2 linked regions of the Mariniflexile sp. TRM1-10 genome follow. The protein of the gene in region 1 interacts with the protein of each later gene in a pairwise test. Links are inferred from orthologs where the notes say so. Each region holds a gene or a part of one and is shown on either strand. Other genes may lie near its edges. The genes, in order: CJ739_RS05740 and ligA.

Region 1 (12,923 bases):
AATATGCAAAGATACGGTTCTTAAAAACGTGCTTTTCCCAGCCATATTAGCGCCCGTAACTATAAAAAACTGTTCGTTTTCTATAGTTAAATTGCTATCCACACGTTTATTCTTATTTAATAAAGGATGTCCTAAATCTGTCGCTTTTATGACAGCTCCTTTTTCTTCGATGTTCGGAAACACAAAATCTGGATGGTTAAACACAAAATTCCCTAAGGAATTATAAGCATCAAAAAACGATACCACTTCAAACCAGTCGGTGACTTTATCGGCGTGATGTGAGATCCATTGCTCGATGTGATAGCTGTTTTTTATATCAGACAGAAAGAATCCATTTCCAAAAATGGCAGAGAGAAAATTATTCCGGTTGTCTAAAGCATCTAACGCCTTAGAAAGCTCTCTAAAAATATCAGACGCTTTTTTTCCTTGCTGTTGAATTTGCTGCTGTTTTTGTTTTAATAATTCCGAAGAAAACGATTCTTTTTCAATTAAATCCAAAAGCGAGGCGTATTGGCGAAAGGTTTCTTTCACCTTATCGGTATTCGCTGATAACACATTGATTTTTTTTACATAAATCCCTGAAATTCCTAAACCTACAAGCAACCAATATCCTATAAAAATAGCATCAATGACATTAAAAAGTCCCAAAGCAAAAACGAGTATTGAAATAAGTGTAAACCCTAAAGGGAGCCATTTGAGTATTTTTGGTAAAAACGCCTGATACTGTTGCAACCAATGTATAATTTGCTTTGCAGGTGTTTCAACAACAACCAAACGAGATGTTGCTGAATAAAACTGACGCCATTTCGGTTTCGAACTTAGCTCTTTAATAGCCTGTTGACGCGAAACAATACCAGTAATATCATTTGCCTTCAAAGCATCGGCTAATTTTTGGGTCCCTTCATTTATAGTGGTTCTATTTATAAATTGAAAAAAAGAACCACGACCAAACAAATCGATATCCAAGCTATAAAAGTGATGGGGATCCTGAAACTGCAAACCAGAATCCCTGTGGTGAAAATCTCCCGAAGCAATTTCAATTTCGTCTTGATTAATAGCTACTAAAGCTTCCTTGAACTGCTTTTGCGATTTAATATCATTATACTTTGACAATAAATACAGAAAAACAGCAATACCGACTATGCCAATAACCACTGCTACTTGCCAGTTTTTAAACCCAACATATATACCAATGCCCGTTAATGCAAAAACCGAGAGGCGATATACACTTAACATCGTCATGTGTCCATACAGCTTTTGCGCTCGTTTTTTATATGTTTTTAAATGCTTTTGATAATATGCTAACGGATTATTCATTATTGATTTTTATTGAAAAAGTAAAGAAACAAAAAAAGCCCTGAAACACGTCAGAGCTTTTATTTTATATTTTGAAGTAGTTTAAACTTTTTCTAATTGGCTTTAGTCTCTAGACATAAAAATACTAAGCACATACCAAAATAGTAGCATTAACGAAGCAAATAAGCCCAATGCTGCTGGAATATATTCATCATTGGAATATTTATTCACCAAATTTGATGTTTGGTATAAGATAGAACCTGCCGCCAATACACACATACCTACCGAGAACCAAAGTCCTAAATTAAACCCGAATAAGGTGCCTGCTAAAATTAATCCGATGGCGATAAAAAATCCAACGGTTAAGCCCGCTTTTAAAAAGGAAAAATCTTTTTTAGTTACAAAAACGATTGCCGACAACCCTGTGAATAATGCTAAAGTCACTATCGCTGCTTGATTTAGAATTTCTGGACCCGATTCCATATAAAAGGCAGCAATGTAAATAAGCGGCACAAAAATAAAAGCTTCAGCCAGAATATAAACACCGTAAGCCAAATATTGTTTGTTCTTATCGGGCGTTTTCAAGGTCATTCTTTCGGCATAATTGGTTATAAACATAAAACCGCCCAGCATGATTAGCCAACGATAACCCTCTGTCATAGACAAGGCAAAACTCACAATAGCTTCGCTTTGAAGTAATAAATATTCAAAAAGAACGAATACTAAAACACCACCGGCAACATGCGAATAGGTTTTTTTATAAAAAGCAACTTTATCAACTTCTGAAAGTTCGCTTACCATTAATTTGTTTTCAACTAGGTTTTCCATAAATACTTAATTAGTTAAGGTTTCAAAATTAAAGATATAAAAAAAGAACAGAATTCTTAATTTAATGTAAGAATTCTGTTCTTTTCAATTATTTAAAACCTTTGTTGTCTGATAAAACTTTGAAAATTCCCTTCAGAGCCTGTTTAAATTTATATCAATTGTTTTTCTATGTCCCTTTTTGCGCCTAATTTCGTTGAAACCTCATCAAATGGCCCTGCCATTATCTTCGATTTCGCCTCATTTTGCATCAAAAATGACCTATAGAAGATCCAATCATACAATTTTAAACAGGCTCTCAAACACAGTGATAATGGCTTTTTAAAAAGATTACTGATTTGTTGTCAATTTATCTTTCTCTTGTCTATTGTCTATTTTCTTTTAATATTAATCTCTAGACCCACCAAATACCTGAAGCGCCCAATATACTAATGAAGCCAAAGCACCAATAGCAGCTACCAAATACGTTCTGGCTGCCCATTTAAGCGCATCTTCAGAGCCTGCATATTCTTGTTGGGACACCATGTTTTTACTTTTTAACCAAGCCAAGGCACGGTTACTGGCATCATATTCAACAGGCAATGTTATAAAACTAAATAAGGTGGCGAACCCCATCATTACCAAACCGGCAACAGCTATATAATAGCCAAGACCAACACCAGCTGCCGCTCCTAATATTAAACCACCAAGAACGACCCATTGCGACATCCCAGAGGTGACACTAACCACAGGTACTAATGCCGAACGCATTTTCAACCACTCGTAAGCTTGTGCGTGCTGTACCGCATGTCCACATTCGTGAGCAGCAACAGCCGCAGCCGCAGCGTTGCGTTGGGTATAAACCGATTCACTTAAATTCACGGTTCTATTTTTTGGATTGTAATGGTCTGTTAATTGTCCAGGTGTAGAAATAACCTCAACATTGGTAATACCGTGGTCTGCCAACATTTTTTCGGCTATTTCGGCACCACTCATACCATTACGCAATTGCACTTTAGAGTATTTATCAAACTTACGCTTCAACGTACTGCTTACCAACCAGCTTACCAGCGCAATAGCTCCTAATAATATATAATATCCAATCATTGTTTTAAATTTTATTTTTACTAATTAAATATAACAAAAATAACGCCAAATTAGTCTGGATGATATTATGTCAGTAAAAGAATTTATCTTGACTTTCTCTATTTCCTAAAAAATGGCTAAAATGAGTTCAAAACTAAAAAACCCCAAGAAATATCTTGAGGTTTAAAGTTATCTATTTTTAAACTATTGAAAGTGATTCAAGCTTTTGCAAACTCTAAATCGAATGCTTCAGCTATTTCTTTATAAACAATCTCTCCTTTTACAATATTTAATCCTTTGGCTAAAGACGCATTCTTTTTACAGGCTTTCTTCCATCCTTCATTTGCCAATTTAATAACATAAGGTAAAGTGACATTGGTTAATGCTACAGTCGATGTATATGGAACAGCTCCAGGCATATTGGCAACACAGTAATGTACGACATCATCAATAATATAAGTAGGATCTTGATGCGTTGTAGCTCTGGTCGTTTCAAAACATCCGCCTTGATCTACCGCCACATCCACAATTACAGTCCCTGGACGCATGTCTTTTAACATGTCTTTGGTAATCAATTTTGGTGCTTTTGCGCCTTTTAATAACACACCACCAATGATTAAATCTGAATCCTTGATATGTTTTCTAATATTGTATTCACTCGAAAATTCGCTAATCACATTATTTGGCATGGAGTCACTTACATAACGTAATGCTTTCATGTTAATATCCATAATAATGACCAAAGCACCCAATCCTGCTGCCATTTTAGCCGCCTGATAGCCCACAACACCAGCACCTAGTACCAACACTTTTGCTGGCGGCACCCCAGGAACACCTCCTAATAAAATACCGCGACCTTTAATTGGTTTTTCTAAATATTTAGCACCTTGTTGAATAGACATCCTACCTGCTACTTCAGACATAGGGATTAACAAAGGCAAAGTGCCATTTTCATCCTCAACAGTTTCATAAGCAATACAAACCGCTTTACTCTTAATCATGGCATTTGTAAGCTCCTCACTAGACGCAAAATGAAAATAGGTAAATACTACATGATGTGGTTTTATCAAACTATACTCCTGTTCTATTGGTTCTTTAACCTTAACAATCATTTCTGCGGCGGCATAAACATCTTCAATCGTATCAAGAATAGTGGCGCCAGCTCCAACATAATCCTTATCAAAAAAACCACTTCCAAATCCAGCATTTTTCTGTACATACACCGTGTGGTTTCTTTTGGTTAATTCAAACACACCCGAGGGTGTCATACCTACTCTGTTTTCATTGTTTTTAATTTCTATTGGAACCCCTATTTTCATATGTAAATATTTATTGTTTTTTAATGGTTATATGGACACGAGCGATAGCGAACTGGCGAAGCAATCGCTTTATTTTCATTGGTGTTTGGGTTTACAAATCATGGCGATTTCATAGTTTAATATTTTAAGTTAGTCAAAAACCTATGCAATATTAAAACAAACAATTGAAAAAAAATTCAAAAAAGCTATTTTTGATGAATAATATTTAACAAATTTAACTTTTTTTTAGTAATTACATAAAACACATCAATTTAATAGGAAATATTAAGAGACTATTTAACTCGGAAGAAAAGACAAAAAAGAAACTGATTGTCCGTGATTAATCATAATGAGCGTCTCCTCGAGCGCAGTCGAGAGGTTATTGACTTAACGACTTCAAAAGTAGGTCTCGACTGCGCTCGACCCGACAACGACATTCTCTCTAAATGATTGATTACGGATATACAAAAAAGACCCCTAAAAAGAAGTTTGAAGCAACTAATTTTTGCTGTACCTAATTTTAAAATAAACCAATAAAAACGCCGAAATAAGTGTTACGGCATTTGCCGAAACCATAGACGGACTTTGTTTATAAACGCCGTAAACCAGCCATAAAAAAACGCCAATAAAAAACATGATTAACATGGGTAAAGACAAACCCGAAACATCTTTGGTTTTCCATGTTTTGTAAACTTGAGGTAAGAAGGCAGCCGTTGTTAAAATAGCTGCTGAAAAACCGATGATTTCTGTATCATTCATTCAAAGTGATTATTTTTAGTTGAAACGCTAATAGTGACCATATCGACATTAGCTATCATTTTTATTCTAAAAAAGCAATATAAAATGACATTTAGTTTGTCAGACTGAGCTTGTCGAAGTCCATTACTACCACTTCTTCCATATAGCTTCGACAGGCTACCATTGACGTATTTGCTAAACCGCTGTTTTATAGCTAATTGACAAACCAAGTTCTCTTGCCATTTTCATAATGTTCTTTTGTTTATTAAACAAGATCTTCTCCTCATAATCTTTGATTCCCTTCTCTACATATGACAGTCCTTTAACAAATAGCTTCCAATAGAGCTCTGCCAGTTTTCTTGCCATTGCCTTTATTGCCGGTGATGCCCCTTTCTTTGCCCTTATCTTTCTGCCAAAAGCACCCAATGCAATTTTCTTGCTGTTGAGCAGGCTCGTGGCCGCTTGCTTAAATATCAGGCCGGCCTTTGGTTGTCCTTTAGCCTTATAGTTTTTTTTCATCTTGCCCGAATGGTGCTGTTTTGGCGCCAGTCCCAACCAGGAAGTAAAATGCTTTTCTGTTTTCCATTTATGTAAATCAGTCCCTATTTCCGATAGGAGCTGCATCCAATTATAATCTGTTATACCGGGTAGGACCGTAGCATCTTTGCCTTCAAATATTTGCAATAGATAACGGTCCATTCCTTCTATATTTGGTTTGTGGTGCCTCACGTTTTTTCGTGGAGTTGCCTTATTTGATACTTTAGGCCGGTTTGCCCCCATCTTTTTAAGGACTTCTTCCATTTTCAGATCACAACCGGCAATTTGTTGTTGATAAAAATCATAGCACACCACTGCTTGGCCCAAAGCAAATAGCCCTGCTTCATTGTAGTGCCCTTTCAAGGATTTAAGGATCAGTTCCTTTTTTGTTTTCAACACACTCCCATGGCATAGCTTTACCAAAACCCCGGGATCCCTTTCGCCCTTTAAGATCGCCCTGATTATTTTCAATCCACTTACCCCGTGAACTTGGTCCAGAACTTCTTTTAGCCGAACGTTCATCAGGGTCAGTGCTTTTTGCATATGGTTAATATGCATAGCAGCACTACGGATGTGATCTTCGCGCAGGCGTTGATAGCTCCTTAGTTCATGTACCAGTTCATCTGCAACAAAACAACGGTTCAACAAACCATAGCTGTGCAATTGCTGTATCCATTGACAGTCCTTTACATCGGTCTTTCTGCCTGGAACTTGTTTTGTGCTCCTGCCATCCACCAACCATACATCGATGCCTCTTGCCTTCAATATATCATAGAGGATGACCCAATACACTCCCGTGGCTTCCATGGCCACTGAGGTTACATTGTTTTCCTCTAAGTAAGATACCGCCTGTTCCAGATCTGATGTGAAGGTATCAAAACTGCGAACCTCCTTATCTTCAAGACCTATGAAGATTTTTTTGGCTCCGATATCGATCCCTCCTGCGTTTTTCCTGATTTTTTTCATCCTACATTATTTTTTAAAATCACACCCAGAAAATTTTTATGCTTGCTAGACTACCATTCGGGCATTATTATAAATAAGCACCATAATCGCTACCCCTATTTTCTGAAAACCATACTCAACCACAGGTATATAAACACTACGCTGTGCCTCGGAAATATTGTGACTTTTTGTTAAACTTGCACAAAATACGTCATCGCATTCGCTAGTTAAAAACTTTAACAAAAGTCTCAGCTTGACAAAATGCTACCTATAGGCTTCACCGTCAACATCCTGTCGAAGTCCCGATTTTAAGCAGGTATGATTGAGACATCACATACAGACTAAAAACGGTTCTTGTTATGTGATGTCTCCTAGCGTCAACATGGCAAAGCAATGGCTTTAGCTTTAACCTACAATATTGACAATTTTACCAGGTACAATAATTACTTTTTTAGGAGTACGCCCCTGTAATTGTTCTTGGGTTTTTTCGTGCGCCATCACCACTTCTTCAATTTGTTGTGCATTAAAGTCCATTGGCAATTCTAAAGTAAAACGCGTTTTTCCATTGAATGAAATCGGGTAGTTTTTACTGCTTTCTACCAAATAACTGGCATCAAATTTTGGGAATGGAGCTGTTGAAATCGATTCGGCATGCCCTAACTGACCCCATAATTCTTCAGCGATATGCGGTGCATAAGGCGATAATAGAATCAATAACGGTTCCAGTATCTCTTTTGAAGTGCATTTTTGAGCCGTCAATTCATTTACCGCAATCATAAAGGTTGATACCGAAGTATTAAACGAGAAATTCTCGATGTCTTCCTGAACTTTTTTAATGGTTTTATGCAATGTTTTTAGGTTATCTTTTGTTGGTTCAGTATCAGTTACACCAAAGCCTCTTACAACAACTTTACCTCCTCCATAAAGACCTTCTGTTTTTGGGTCATGAAGATAATAATTAGGATTGTCTCTAAGATTAATATCTTCTCCTTGATGATATAATCTCCAAAGTTTTTTTAGGAAACCATGAACACCTGTAATACCAGCCGTGTTCCAAGGTTTGTATTGCTCCAAGGGGCCTAAAAACATTTCGTAAAGACGTAAGCTGTCGGCACCATACTCCTCACAAATTTGGTCTGGATTGACGACGTTGTATTTGGATTTGGACATTTTTTCGACTTCGCGGCCTACTAAATATGCCCTCCCTTGTTTACCAGAAAGAGGTTCATTAATATCATAAATACTTCCATCCATTAACAAGAATTCAGCATTTATATAATCTTGATTTAATGTATGATTTTTGAATTTTTCAATATCTAACTCATTAGATACGTCGTTAATAACTGACAAATCTACATGAATAGGCGCAAAATCAATTGTCATCTGATCATTCCATTCTTTAACATTATATTTTCTATGAATAATATCTAAAAACGAATAAATTGCATTTAAATCCTTTGACTGATAAAAATTATATGAAATAAAAACAGGAGGAATCCCAATAGTCCCTAAAACTTTATAAACAAAAGCACTCATTCCCAAAATCATCCCTTGGTTAATCAGCTTTTTGGCATATTCATCCACAGGCACCAAGCCTTTGTCAAACAAGAATTTTTGCCAAAAACGGGAGTACAATAAATGCCCTGTGGCGTGTTCGCTGCCACCAATGTACAAATCGACATCTTTCCAGTAATTAAGAGCTTCTTTACTGGCAAATTCGTTTTCGTTATGCGCATCCATATAGCGGTTAAAATACCAAGAACTGCCTGCCCAACCTGGCATGGTGTTGAGTTCGAGAGGATATATGCCATTGTGGGATCCTTCGACTGCGCTCAGGGTGACACCTTCCTTCGTTTCGTCATGCTGAACTTGTTTCAGCATCTCATTAGGCACCACCTTGTTGTTCTTAGTGTCCCACGCCCAAACGGTGGCATTTCCTAAAGGTGGTTCGCCGGTTTCGGTTGGTAAATATTTTTCAACTTCGGGTAATTTAATCGGTAAATGTTTGGCATCAATCATTTGTGGCATGCCATCAACATAATACACCGGGAAGGGTTCGCCCCAATACCGTTGGCGACTAAACACCGCATCACGCAAGCGGTAATTGGTTTTTCCTTGACCTTGACCTAGTTTTTCTAATTCATCAACAACTTTTTTGGTCGCTTCTTTATAACCTAAACCGTTTAAGAAATCGGAATTCGCAATAATAGTTTTATCCTTATCTGCAAACGCTTCTTCAGAAATATCGACACCTTCAAAAATATTAGGAATAGGGATATTAAAGTGTTTTGCGAAATCATAATCACGTTGGTCGCCACATGGCACCGACATCACTGCACCTGTTCCATAACCTGCAAGCACATAATCACCAATCCACACGGGAATCGGTTCTTTGGTAAATGGGTGTTCTGCATACGCACCTGTAAACACACCAGAAATGGTTTTTACATCCGCCATGCGATCGCGCTCACTACGTTTGGCTGTGGCTAAAATATAAGCCTCAACCTCCGCTTTTTGCTCTGGTGTTGTGATTTGTGAAACCAGTTCGTGTTCTGGAGCCAGCGTCATAAAAGAAACGCCGAAAATGGTGTCGGGACGGGTCGTGAAGACTTCAATCCCCCTAACCCCCGAAGGGGGAATTTGCTCACTTATATGTGAATCACTTTTAACTGATTCTCTTTGTGATAATTCTTCTTTGATTGTTTTTAAAACACCTTCAATATTACCTAAAACTTCTTCATTTTTAAATCGAATAACTTTAAAGTAATTATTTTCTAGGATTTCGGTTCGTTCAGCATCTTCTTCAATTTGAGAATCATGAATTTCACCATCTACTTCGATAATCAATTTTTTATCTAAGCAAACAAAGTCAACAATGTAATCTCCTATTAGATGTTGTTGTCTAAATTTGGCGCCCAAATTTTTATTCCTAAGTTGTTCCCATAATGCAGCTTCAGCCAGAGTAGGATTAGCGCGCATGTCTTTAGCATGTTTAAGTAGTAAATGCGAATTATTTCCACCTGTCATATACCCTGCACGAGTAAGCAACCCTGCTTTCTCTTCCCCTTCGGGGAAGGATAGGATGGGGAAAAACACACTCGCACCAACCGATTTCCCAATCCAGTTACGCTGACTTTCTTTAAGTGAATCGGTCCAATCTATTTTATCCAATCCTTGAAGCAAACGTTCCGCATAAGCAGAAATTCGCATACTCCATTGTGTCATTTTTTTTCTTATTACTGGATGGCCACCACGTTCGGAAACACCATTTACAATCTCATCATTTGCCAACACCGTTCCCAATGCAGGACACCAGTTGACTTCGATTTCAGCTAAATATGTTAATCGGTATTGTAATAAAATTTGTTGTTGCTTCACGGCATCAAAAGCATTCCAATCTTCCGCAGAAAAGGCTTCAACAGTATCATCGCAAACAGCATTTACTTTTGAATTGCCTTCCGAAGCAAAAATCTTTATGAGTTCTGAAATGTCTTCAGCTTTATCGCTATCCTTATTATACCAAGAGTTGAACAGTTGAATGAAAATCCACTGCGTCCATTTGTAATAGCTTGGATCGGACGTTCTAACTTCACGAGACCAATCGAATGAAAAACCAATTTGATCTAACTGACGGCGGTAGGTTTTAATGTTTTCAGCAGTTGTAATCGCAGGATGTTGCCCCGTTTGGATGGCATACTGTTCCGCAGGCAAACCAAAACTATCGTATCCTTGCGGATGCAATACATTAAACCCTTGATGGCGTTTATAACGTGCATAAATATCGGAAGCGATGTATCCTAATGGATGCCCAACGTGCAAACCCGCACCACTGGGGTATGGAAACATATCCAGTACATAAAATTTAGGTTTATCCGATTTATTTTCAGCTTTAAACGTTTGGTTTTTTGCCCAATAGTCTTGCCACTTTTTCTCGATTTTATTGAAATCGTACGTCATGTTCTTGTATTTCTGCTTTTTGAAAGCACAAATTTACGCTTTCTACAGAAAACTAAAAGCATTTAGCTTTTTATATCATTAGTGACTGTCTAAATATAACAACTAAATAAACAAATTTCTTGAAACGAACAATCCATGAGGCAGAGCCATAGGAGCATTTTGCTTGTTTCATTTGTCTTAAAGGCACAAAAAACGAAATTTGTTTATTACACCTCACCCAAAACTGTCAGACAGTTTTGACCTCTCCTCAAGGAGAGGTAGAAGCGGAAACCCCGGGGCCAGCCCCGAGGAATTCTTTAGATTTAAGGTTTTGTTTAAAATGCAATTTGTAATTTCGCCGCTTAAACATCATTTTGGTTTGATAAAAGATACTACCAAAGCCCATTTGGCCTTATTGGGTGCTAATGTCATATATGGCGCAAACTACATCATTGCTAAGGGCATTATGCCAAATAAAATTGGTCCTACCGCTTTTGTTTTTATTAGGCTTTCTTGCTGTGTCCTCCTTTTTTGGGCCATAAAATTTTTATTTATTAAAGAAAAGATTGAAAAAAAAGATTTATTGATACTAGCGCTTTGTGGTCTGTTTGGTGCCGCCGCTAACCAACTGTTATTTTTTCATGGCATTAATTTAACCTCACCTATTGACGCTTCAATCATTCAAACGGCGACACCCGTTTTAGTTTTAATCTTTAGTGCTCTTATTTTAAAAGAACGCATTACCCAAAATAAAGTACTAGGCATCACATTGGGAGCTATTGGCGCCATCTTTTTAATTATATATGGCAGTAAAGCGGTTGGCACGAGTTCGTTTCTAGGCAATTTATTTGTTTTATTAAATGCCTGTAGCTACGGACTCTACCTGGTTTTAGCAAAAACTTTAATGAAAAAATACCATGCGGTTACCGTCATTAGTTGGGTGTTTTTGTTTGGGTTTATCTATGTGTTTCCGTTTGGGGTTTCAGAATTTTTGAATACCGATTTTGAAGCCTTTACTACCAGCACCTATTTAACCATTGGCTATGTGGTTTTATTTACCACCTTTTTTGCCTACTTATTTAATATTTATGCGCTTAATCACTTGACGCCTTCTGTCACAAGTAGTTATATATATTTACAACCTGTGGTTAGTTTTCTATTAGTCAGCATATTGGCCTATGTTTTTATACAAGACCAATATGCGCAAGACATCAATATCGTTAAAATATTAAGTTGCATACTTGTGGCAGTCGGCGTGTATATAATAAGTAAACCACAAAAAAAATAAGTTTATAATCACCATTTATAAAACAATCTTAAAACTTTAAGCGTTGTAATACTTAGTGGAATAGAATACTTTACTATTTTTACACTGTTAATCCTATAATTATGAGTTCCTCTTTTGAAAAGACCAAAAACGTCGACTAATTTCCTCATACTTTTCAGTCGTGTTGAGTATTGCTCTGGTATTATTTTTATTGGGCTTGTTGGGCATGTTGGTTTTAAATGCCAAAAAAGTATCCGATCATTTTAAAGAACAAGTGGTTGTTACCATCTACTTAAAAGAAACCGCCAAAGAAGTTGAAATCAAACAACTCGAAAAAAGTTTGGCTATGGCAGATTACGTAAAGAGTATTGAATACGTATCAAAAGAACAGGCTGCCGAATTTTTAAAAGCTGAAAATGGCGAGGATTTTATGGATTTTGTAGGCTACAACCCATTACAAAACTCGATTGATGTCCATTTAAAAGCCGATTTTGTAACCTCTGAACACCTTGAAAAAATATCGGAAGAAGCGACTTCAAAAAACTTTGTTGACGAAGTAACCTACGATAATGATTTGGTGAACCTCATGAACGAAAACGTTAAAAAAATAAGTTTCTGGGTATTGGTTATCAGTGGTATTTTCACGCTCATTGCCGTTTTGTTAATTAACAGTTCTATACGATTGGCCGTTTATTCCAAACGATTTACCATAAAAACCATGCAAATGGTGGGTGCAACCAAACAATTTATACGTCGCCCGTTTGTTTGGAAAAGTGTGCGATTGGGCATTATTGGTGCTGTATTAGCGCTAATAGGTATGGCCATTGTATTGTATTACATCAACAAAACATTCCCGGAATTAGGCTTGCTTAACACACCTATTTTAATTGTGCTGCTTTTTACAATTATATTCGCCTTAGGGGTTATAATCACTTGGGTTAGTACACACATCGCTACACAACGTTTCTTGAATTTAAAAACGGATGCGTTGTATTATTAGTTGTTGGTTGATGGGT
Region 2 (6,860 bases), 3.5 Mb from region 1 along the record:
AGATCCGTTATTGTTTTATAAAGCGATTACACGATTTGCTATTGATAAATTGTCTAAAAACGGGAGGTTGTTTTTTGAGATCAATGAGTATTTTGGAAGTGATATGATTCAGTTATTGGTAAAAAACCAATTTACCAATATCGAATTAAAGCAAGATATGTTTAAAAAAGATAGAATGATAAAAGGGGTGTGGAGTCCCCCTCAATGATTTTAGAAAATAATTTTTAGTACATGATAAAAATTCAAATATATTCAGATGTCGGTCTGAGCCTTTCGACTGCGCTCAAGATAAACTAAAATCAAAGACATTGGAAATATTGTTTTTAATAGCATTTCGACTTTAGTATATCTTGAGCTTTTATCTTCAAATGAAAATATATTTTCATTTGAAGATAAAAGCTCAGCTTCCGAAAGGCTCAATGTGACACGCTTCATTTTTGTTATGTACTAAAAAAATAATTATAAATAATATATTTGTGAATTAGTGGCAAATACTATGGATATAGAACAGCAAATACAAAGCTTACGCAACGAATTAAATCAGCATAATTATAACTATTACGTGCTTGATAATGCAACGATTTCTGATTTTGAATTCGATAGCAAATTAAAAGAACTTCAAGATTTAGAAGCGAAGCACCCGGAATTTTTCGATGCCAATTCACCAACACAACGCATAGGAGGTGAGGTAACCAAAAATTTTGAAACGGTTCCACATGAATATCGTATGTATTCGCTGGATAATTCTTATTCAAAAGAAGATTTGTTAGATTGGGAAACGCGCATAAAAAAGCAAATAGAAGGTGATATTCAATACACTTGCGAACTAAAATATGATGGTGCTTCCATTAGTTTAACTTATGAAAATGGCGTTTTTGTAAAAGCAGTGACTAGGGGGGACGGTTTCCAAGGTGATAATGTTACGGCTAATGTAAAAACCATCAAGTCGGTACCATTAAAACTAAAAGGGGATTATCCACAAAAATTTGATATACGTGGCGAAATTGTTTTGCCTTTTAAAGGATTCATTAAAATGAATGAAGAACGTATTGAGATTGGTGAAGAACCTTATAGAAACCCCAGAAATACTGCATCGGGCAGTTTGAAGTTACAAGATAGTGCCGAGGTTGCAAAGCGGCCTTTAGAATGTTTACTTTATAATTTAACAGGTGCCAATTTAGGAATTGATTCGCAATTTGATAGTTTGAAACGTGCTAGGGAATGGGGTTTTAAGGTACCTAATGATGCAAAACTTGTAAATTCTGTTGATGAAGTTTTTGAATTTATAGATTACTGGAATGTACATCGCCATAAGCTACCCTACGAAACAGATGGTGTCGTTATAAAAGTAAACAGTTTACGGCAACAGGAAGAATTGGGTTATACGGCCAAAGCACCCCGTTGGGCTATGGCATACAAATTTAAAGCAGAACAGGTTTCAACAAAACTAAATAGTATTGCCTACCAAGTGGGGCGCACAGGAGCTATTACACCTGTGGCGAATTTAGAACCCGTTGAGCTTGCTGGTACAACTGTAAAAAGAGCATCGTTACATAATGCCGACCAGATTGAAAAATTGGATATTAGAGTAGGTGATGAAGTGTATGTGGAAAAAGGCGGAGAGATTATTCCGAAAATTTTGGGTGTCGATTTAAGTAAGCGTCCGTTGAATTCAAAACCAACAGCTTATATTACACATTGCCCCGTATGTGAAACAGAATTGGTAAGACAAGCAGGTGAGGCGCAGCATTATTGCCCAAATTATAACGGTTGTAAACCCCAGATAATTGGTCGTATTCAGCATTTTATATCTAGAAAAGCCATGGATATTGAAGGTTTGGGAGGCGAAACCGTAGCGCTTTTAGTTAATGAAGGATTGATTTCTAATTATTCGGATTTGTATGAATTAACTAAAGAGCAGGTCATTCCTTTAGAACGTATGGCCGAAAAAAGTGCCGATAATTTAATTCAAGGTATCGAACAATCTAAAAACATCCCTTTTGAACGTGTATTGTATGCCTTGGGAATTCGATATGTTGGGGAAACTGTTGCTAAAAAATTAGCAAAGCATTATAAAAGTATTCATGCCATTGCTGAAGCATCCGAAGAGGCATTGGTAAATGTTGATGAGATTGGCGTTAAAATAGCTGAAAGTGTTCGTGCTTTCTTTTCTTCTGAGGAAAACATCCTTATAATAAATAGATTGAAAGCGTTTGGTGTTCAGTTGGAAGTTTCAGCTGAACAACTTATTGGGCAAACCGATATACTGAAAGGTCAAAGTATTGTTATTTCGGGTGTTTTTGAGTCAGTTTCACGTGATGAACTTAAAAAACTGATTGAAGATAATGGGGGTAAGGTGAGTAGTTCTATTTCATCAAAAACAACTTTTGTTGTTGCTGGGGACAGCATGGGGCCAAGTAAAAGAAAAAAAGCCGAAGACTTAAATATCCCCATTATTGATGAACATGAATTCTTACTTAGAGTATTGTAAGTGTTGTTTTTATCGATAAAATGTATTTTTTTATCGTTTAATTGTAAAATTTGTGTATGTTTGTACTTCAACCAAAAATTGTTATTATGAACAAGTCGAAAGTCTTGGTGATTTTAGCATTATTACTTTATATTCTATCTGTTGTATTTCAGTTTAGCGATGAAGATGTAATTGCAAACGCTCTCAAATCAATTATATTGCCAGTAGTTACTTTGTTATATTTTGTAACGGTAAAAAGAAAGTCATTATTTTTTACACTTTTTTTAGTGTTGTTTTCTATTTCAGATTTAATGATTTTTATAGTGCCTTATATTTCGCATGACATTGATTATTTTTTAGGAAATTCTTTATACATATTAGCATATGCTTCTTTACTTGTTGAAGTTTCTAAATCTATTTCTATAGTGTATGTTTTAAGGAATTATAAAATTCATTTACTGGTTTTAACCATTTTAAACATATATTTAATTTATGTTTTGCAGGTTATAGTAGATCCTTTTGTGTCTCATCAAACAAATGAATACTATATTGAATTGATATATAACATAGTCATGCTATTGCTATTGTCGGTTTCATTAGTAAACTATTTTTATAGAGATAATGTAAAGTCTTTAAGTATGTTTATAGGTGCTTTGTGTATTGTGTTTGGTGAAGTCATTTGGGTAGCATATACTTATATTTCAGAAAGAAACTTGCTTAATGCTGTTTCTACAACCTTATATGTATTAGCCTTTTATTTCTTCTATAAGCAATCTAAAATAGAGCAGGAAGTTGAGCGAGAAGAAGTAAATATGTTAATTAACAATCATTAATTAATGATTGTTTTTTAAAGGTGCATTTTCTATGTAAATACAGAATCATTGCAGATAGTATAAAAGTTAGTATAGCTGTATAAAATAACATACCTCCATCTTTATTTATTTCAATGCCTAATTAATGTTATTAAATGTATTAATATGGCACCACTAATAACTCCCAGAGTTACAATGGCCCCAGCCCAAATTGTTTTTGGTATTAGCAATAAAATGCCGGCAATAAGTTCTGAAATACCTATAGCTATTCTGCCATAAGGTTCTAGTCCTACTTTTTCAAAAATATATACACTATCTGGATGCGCAGTAAATTTAAAACGAAGTGTTTGAATTAAAATAACAGCTACTGTCATTCTTAATACTAATTGAATGTGTTTTTTTCATCATGAGTCTTTGGAAATCTTATGCTTAGACGTTTTTGGGGTCGTTACTTATCAGAAAATTTCTAATTTATCCGATAAAGTGCACAAAAATTAGTAAATAATCGATAAAAGTATGTTTTTATCGTTGAAATATACTTTTATGTTTTATATTTGGAGTAACCTACTTATGAGAATATTGTGAAAAATTGGTTTAAAATTACTTTTAGCAAAGTGTTTGTGTACGCGTTAGTATTGCTAATAGCAGTAAACGTTGTTGGTGCTATTACTGAAGATGCATTCATAATGAAAACAGTAAAGCCTTTTTTCATTCCTGTATTTTTAACTTTCTTTTTTATTAAATACCGGTATTTGGGTATTGCTTTTATTTCGTTTTTACTATTTTCCTTTTTAGGAGATTTATCATCAGTGTTTTTTTCAGAAGATGTTTTAATAGAAACTTCAAGTGTGCTATATGTTTTAAGCTATTTATACTTGTTAGTTATGGTAGCTCCAAAATTTAAACTTTTAGAAGCGAAAGCATTAATAGGCACCTACTTGCTTGGCGTTTTTTTAATAGCCGTTTACTTTTTATATGTGGCTCATGGTTTTTTAAGCGTTGTTGTTTCCAATAAAAGCGAAGTGCTCTTATTTGTAATTAAAAATTTCACTTTAATAGTTTTAACATTTGTGTCTTTTGGAGTGTATTTAAACACACAAAGTAAACAATCTGCATTGTTTTTAACCGCTGTAGTATTTTTTGGTCTGTCTGTAATGCTGAATTATGTGAAGTTGTATTATTTAAACAGTTGGAGTTTAGAACTGTTAGATAGGATTTTGTATGCCACTGCACTTTATGTTATGTTTATATACATTATGAACAGAGAAGTTTTAGTTGCTAAACCTAAAGAAATACAATTAAAGGATCGTTATCCATCTGATACGGTCTTATCTTAGAATACTCATTTTAACCGAAAATGAGATAGAATTCGTATAGATGAGTTCTTAAACAATAATTGAAGTTCCGTTAGCCGATTTATTTTTATTGGCATCGAAATAAAAATCGATTCTTCCTAGGTTAATGCCATAACATCCCACTTGATTAACAAGCATGTTTTTGCCATCTCTGTTTTTTACAATAGTTGGTTTTTGTAAAAATGTATGTGTGTGCCCGCCAATAATTAAATCAATATCCTTCGTTAAAGAAGCTAGTTTTAGGTCACTTATTTTATTTGGATCTGTTTTGTAATGATAGCCTAAATGCGATAAACATATAATCAAGTCGCATTTATCTTCCGTTTTTAAAATGTGTGTCATGTCTTGTGCTATTTCAACGGGGTTTAGATACTTTGTTTCTTTATACATGGCAGGGTCAACCAAGCCATTCAACTCAATGCCTAATCCAAAAACCCCAATTTTAATACCCCCTTTTTTGAATATCTTATATGGTTTTACATGGGTGTCCATTATGGTATTCGAAAAATCGTAATTTGAAGAAATAAATTGAAATTCGGCATGAGGTAGCTGGGCGTATAGACCATCAATGCCATTGTCAAAATCGTGATTGCCAATAGTTGCTGCATCATACTTTAATTTGCTCATTAATTTAAATTCCAATTCACCACCATAATAATTGAAATAGGGCGTGCCTTGGAAAATATCGCCAGCATCCAATAAAAGCGTATTTGGGTTTTCTAATCTTATAGATTCAATCAAACTTGCTCTTCTGGCAACACCGCCTTTGTTGGCATTCCTACCGTCCTCAGGTCCAAAAGCATCAATATGACTGTGGACATCATTGGTGTGTAAAATAGTTATTTTAGCTGTTTTTGGGACTGTTGAAAACGATTGAAGTCCAAAACCACCAACGGTCACCAATGCAGTTGTAGCCGATACTTGTTGTATAAAATCTCTGCGTTTCATTTGGTTATTTTAATTGAATAAATCTATCATCTTGTATAGGGTTTATGGTGTCCATTTTTTTAAAGTGGTCTATCAGGGCATTTCGTATTTTGTAATTTAAAACATACAGGCCCTCATTCGGTTTAAAAAAAGTCATGGCGTCACCACCATTATATAAATAATCATTAGTGGCAACATAATAGATTTTATTCGAAACAATTTTTTCATCATTTATAGAGGCTTCAACCACATTAAAATTTTTATCAATAGCCATTTTAAGTTTAGAAATAGGGTGTGCTTTATGTGCTTTGCTTAAATAGTTAACTAAGCTGTCTATTTGTGTTCCTTTTAAAGCAACAACAACGATGCTGTTCTCAAAAGGCATTAATTGAAAAGCAGTCCGGGTGGTTATATTTCCTTTATTGATAACGGAACGAATGCCACCATGGTTTAAAATAACCATATCTATATCTTTGCCTGTTCTACTTTTAAAAATGGGGTTGGCTTCACTAAAAACCGCATCTGCCATAAAATTTCCAATGGCCGTATTAAAAGCACCATCAGATTTTGTGTAGGTGCCAACAGCATACGACAACACACTATCTAAATCCTTTTCGATGTGGGCTCTATAAGGTTTTATAAAGGATTCAATTTCGGGGTCAATGGCTAATGAATCTGTAATTTGGATTTGTTTCCCTTCAATTTTAGTCAGATAGTCATTAGAAGGTTTGCAATTAAAAAGCAGTAATATAAATAACAAATAAATTAAATATGTAAACCTCATGTTTTTAGTAGATTTTTTGAATGTACTTTTGTTACCTTTGCGCAAAGTATAAATATAAATGATTTTAAAGGGTTTTAAAGAAAAATCTATTAAAAAACACATCAACAAATTGTTATCTAAAAGACATGTAAATGTTTCGGATACTAAGGTTGAAAGTTTAGGGATTATCTTTAATTTAGATGAAGTTGATGATTTTGAACAGTTCAGTGCGCTATCGTCTTATTTAAAAGTGCTTCCAAATAGATTAAAGCTTATAGCCTTTTCATCAAATAAAAAAGACACCCTTAAATCTTGGGATGTTTGTTTTAACCCAAACGATTTTGGTTGGAATGGTGCTATTAAAAATAGCGAATTACAAACCTTTTTAGATACCAAGTTTGATGTTTTGATCAGTTATTACGAAGCTGAGGTTACGGAGCTGAAATTGCTAACGGTCTTATCGAAAGCACAATTAAAAGTAGGCATATTGCAAACCGACGAACGTATAAATGACCTAATTATAAAGACCAACT

The links.
Region 2: the proteins of CJ739_RS05740 (region 1) and ligA interact in binary tests that used the Escherichia coli proteins (3 or more experiments, as listed by UniProt). The link is inferred for Mariniflexile sp. TRM1-10 from one-to-one orthologs.

Annotation. Positions count from the first base shown.
Region 1 is NZ_CP022985.1:1,336,545-1,349,467, forward strand. What follows is about bases 6,910-11,006. They hold CJ739_RS05740 (leucine--tRNA ligase), read right to left. Parts: upstream 10,662-11,006; coding sequence 7,110-10,661; downstream 6,910-7,109. Other genes in these bases: CJ739_RS05745 (DMT family transporter), read left to right, coding at 10,981-11,006. Also shown: CJ739_RS05710 (MutS-related protein), read right to left, coding at 1-1,317; CJ739_RS05715 (Bax inhibitor-1/YccA family protein), read right to left, coding at 1,420-2,124; CJ739_RS05720 (zinc metallopeptidase), read right to left, coding at 2,509-3,207; ald (alanine dehydrogenase), read right to left, coding at 3,405-4,505; CJ739_RS05730 (SemiSWEET family sugar transporter), read right to left, coding at 4,983-5,243; CJ739_RS05735 (IS110 family RNA-guided transposase), read right to left, coding at 5,418-6,725; more of CJ739_RS05745, read left to right, coding at 11,007-11,928.
Region 2 is NZ_CP022985.1:4,847,432-4,854,291, reverse strand. The notes cover bases 68-2,993. They hold ligA (NAD-dependent DNA ligase LigA), read left to right. Parts: upstream 68-496; coding sequence 497-2,491; downstream 2,492-2,993. Other genes in these bases: CJ739_RS20150 (hypothetical protein), read left to right, coding at 2,578-2,993; prmC (peptide chain release factor N(5)-glutamine methyltransferase), read left to right, coding at 68-208. Also shown: more of prmC, read left to right, coding at 1-67; more of CJ739_RS20150, read left to right, coding at 2,994-3,303; CJ739_RS20145 (DoxX family protein), read right to left, coding at 3,414-3,656; CJ739_RS20140 (hypothetical protein), read left to right, coding at 3,864-4,619; CJ739_RS20135 (bifunctional metallophosphatase/5'-nucleotidase), read right to left, coding at 4,668-5,585; CJ739_RS20130 (5'-nucleotidase C-terminal domain-containing protein), read right to left, coding at 5,590-6,348; CJ739_RS20125 (DUF6913 domain-containing protein), read left to right, coding at 6,407-6,860. UniProt on the Escherichia coli protein: DNA ligase that catalyzes the formation of phosphodiester linkages between 5'-phosphoryl and 3'-hydroxyl groups in double-stranded DNA using NAD as a coenzyme and as the energy source for the reaction.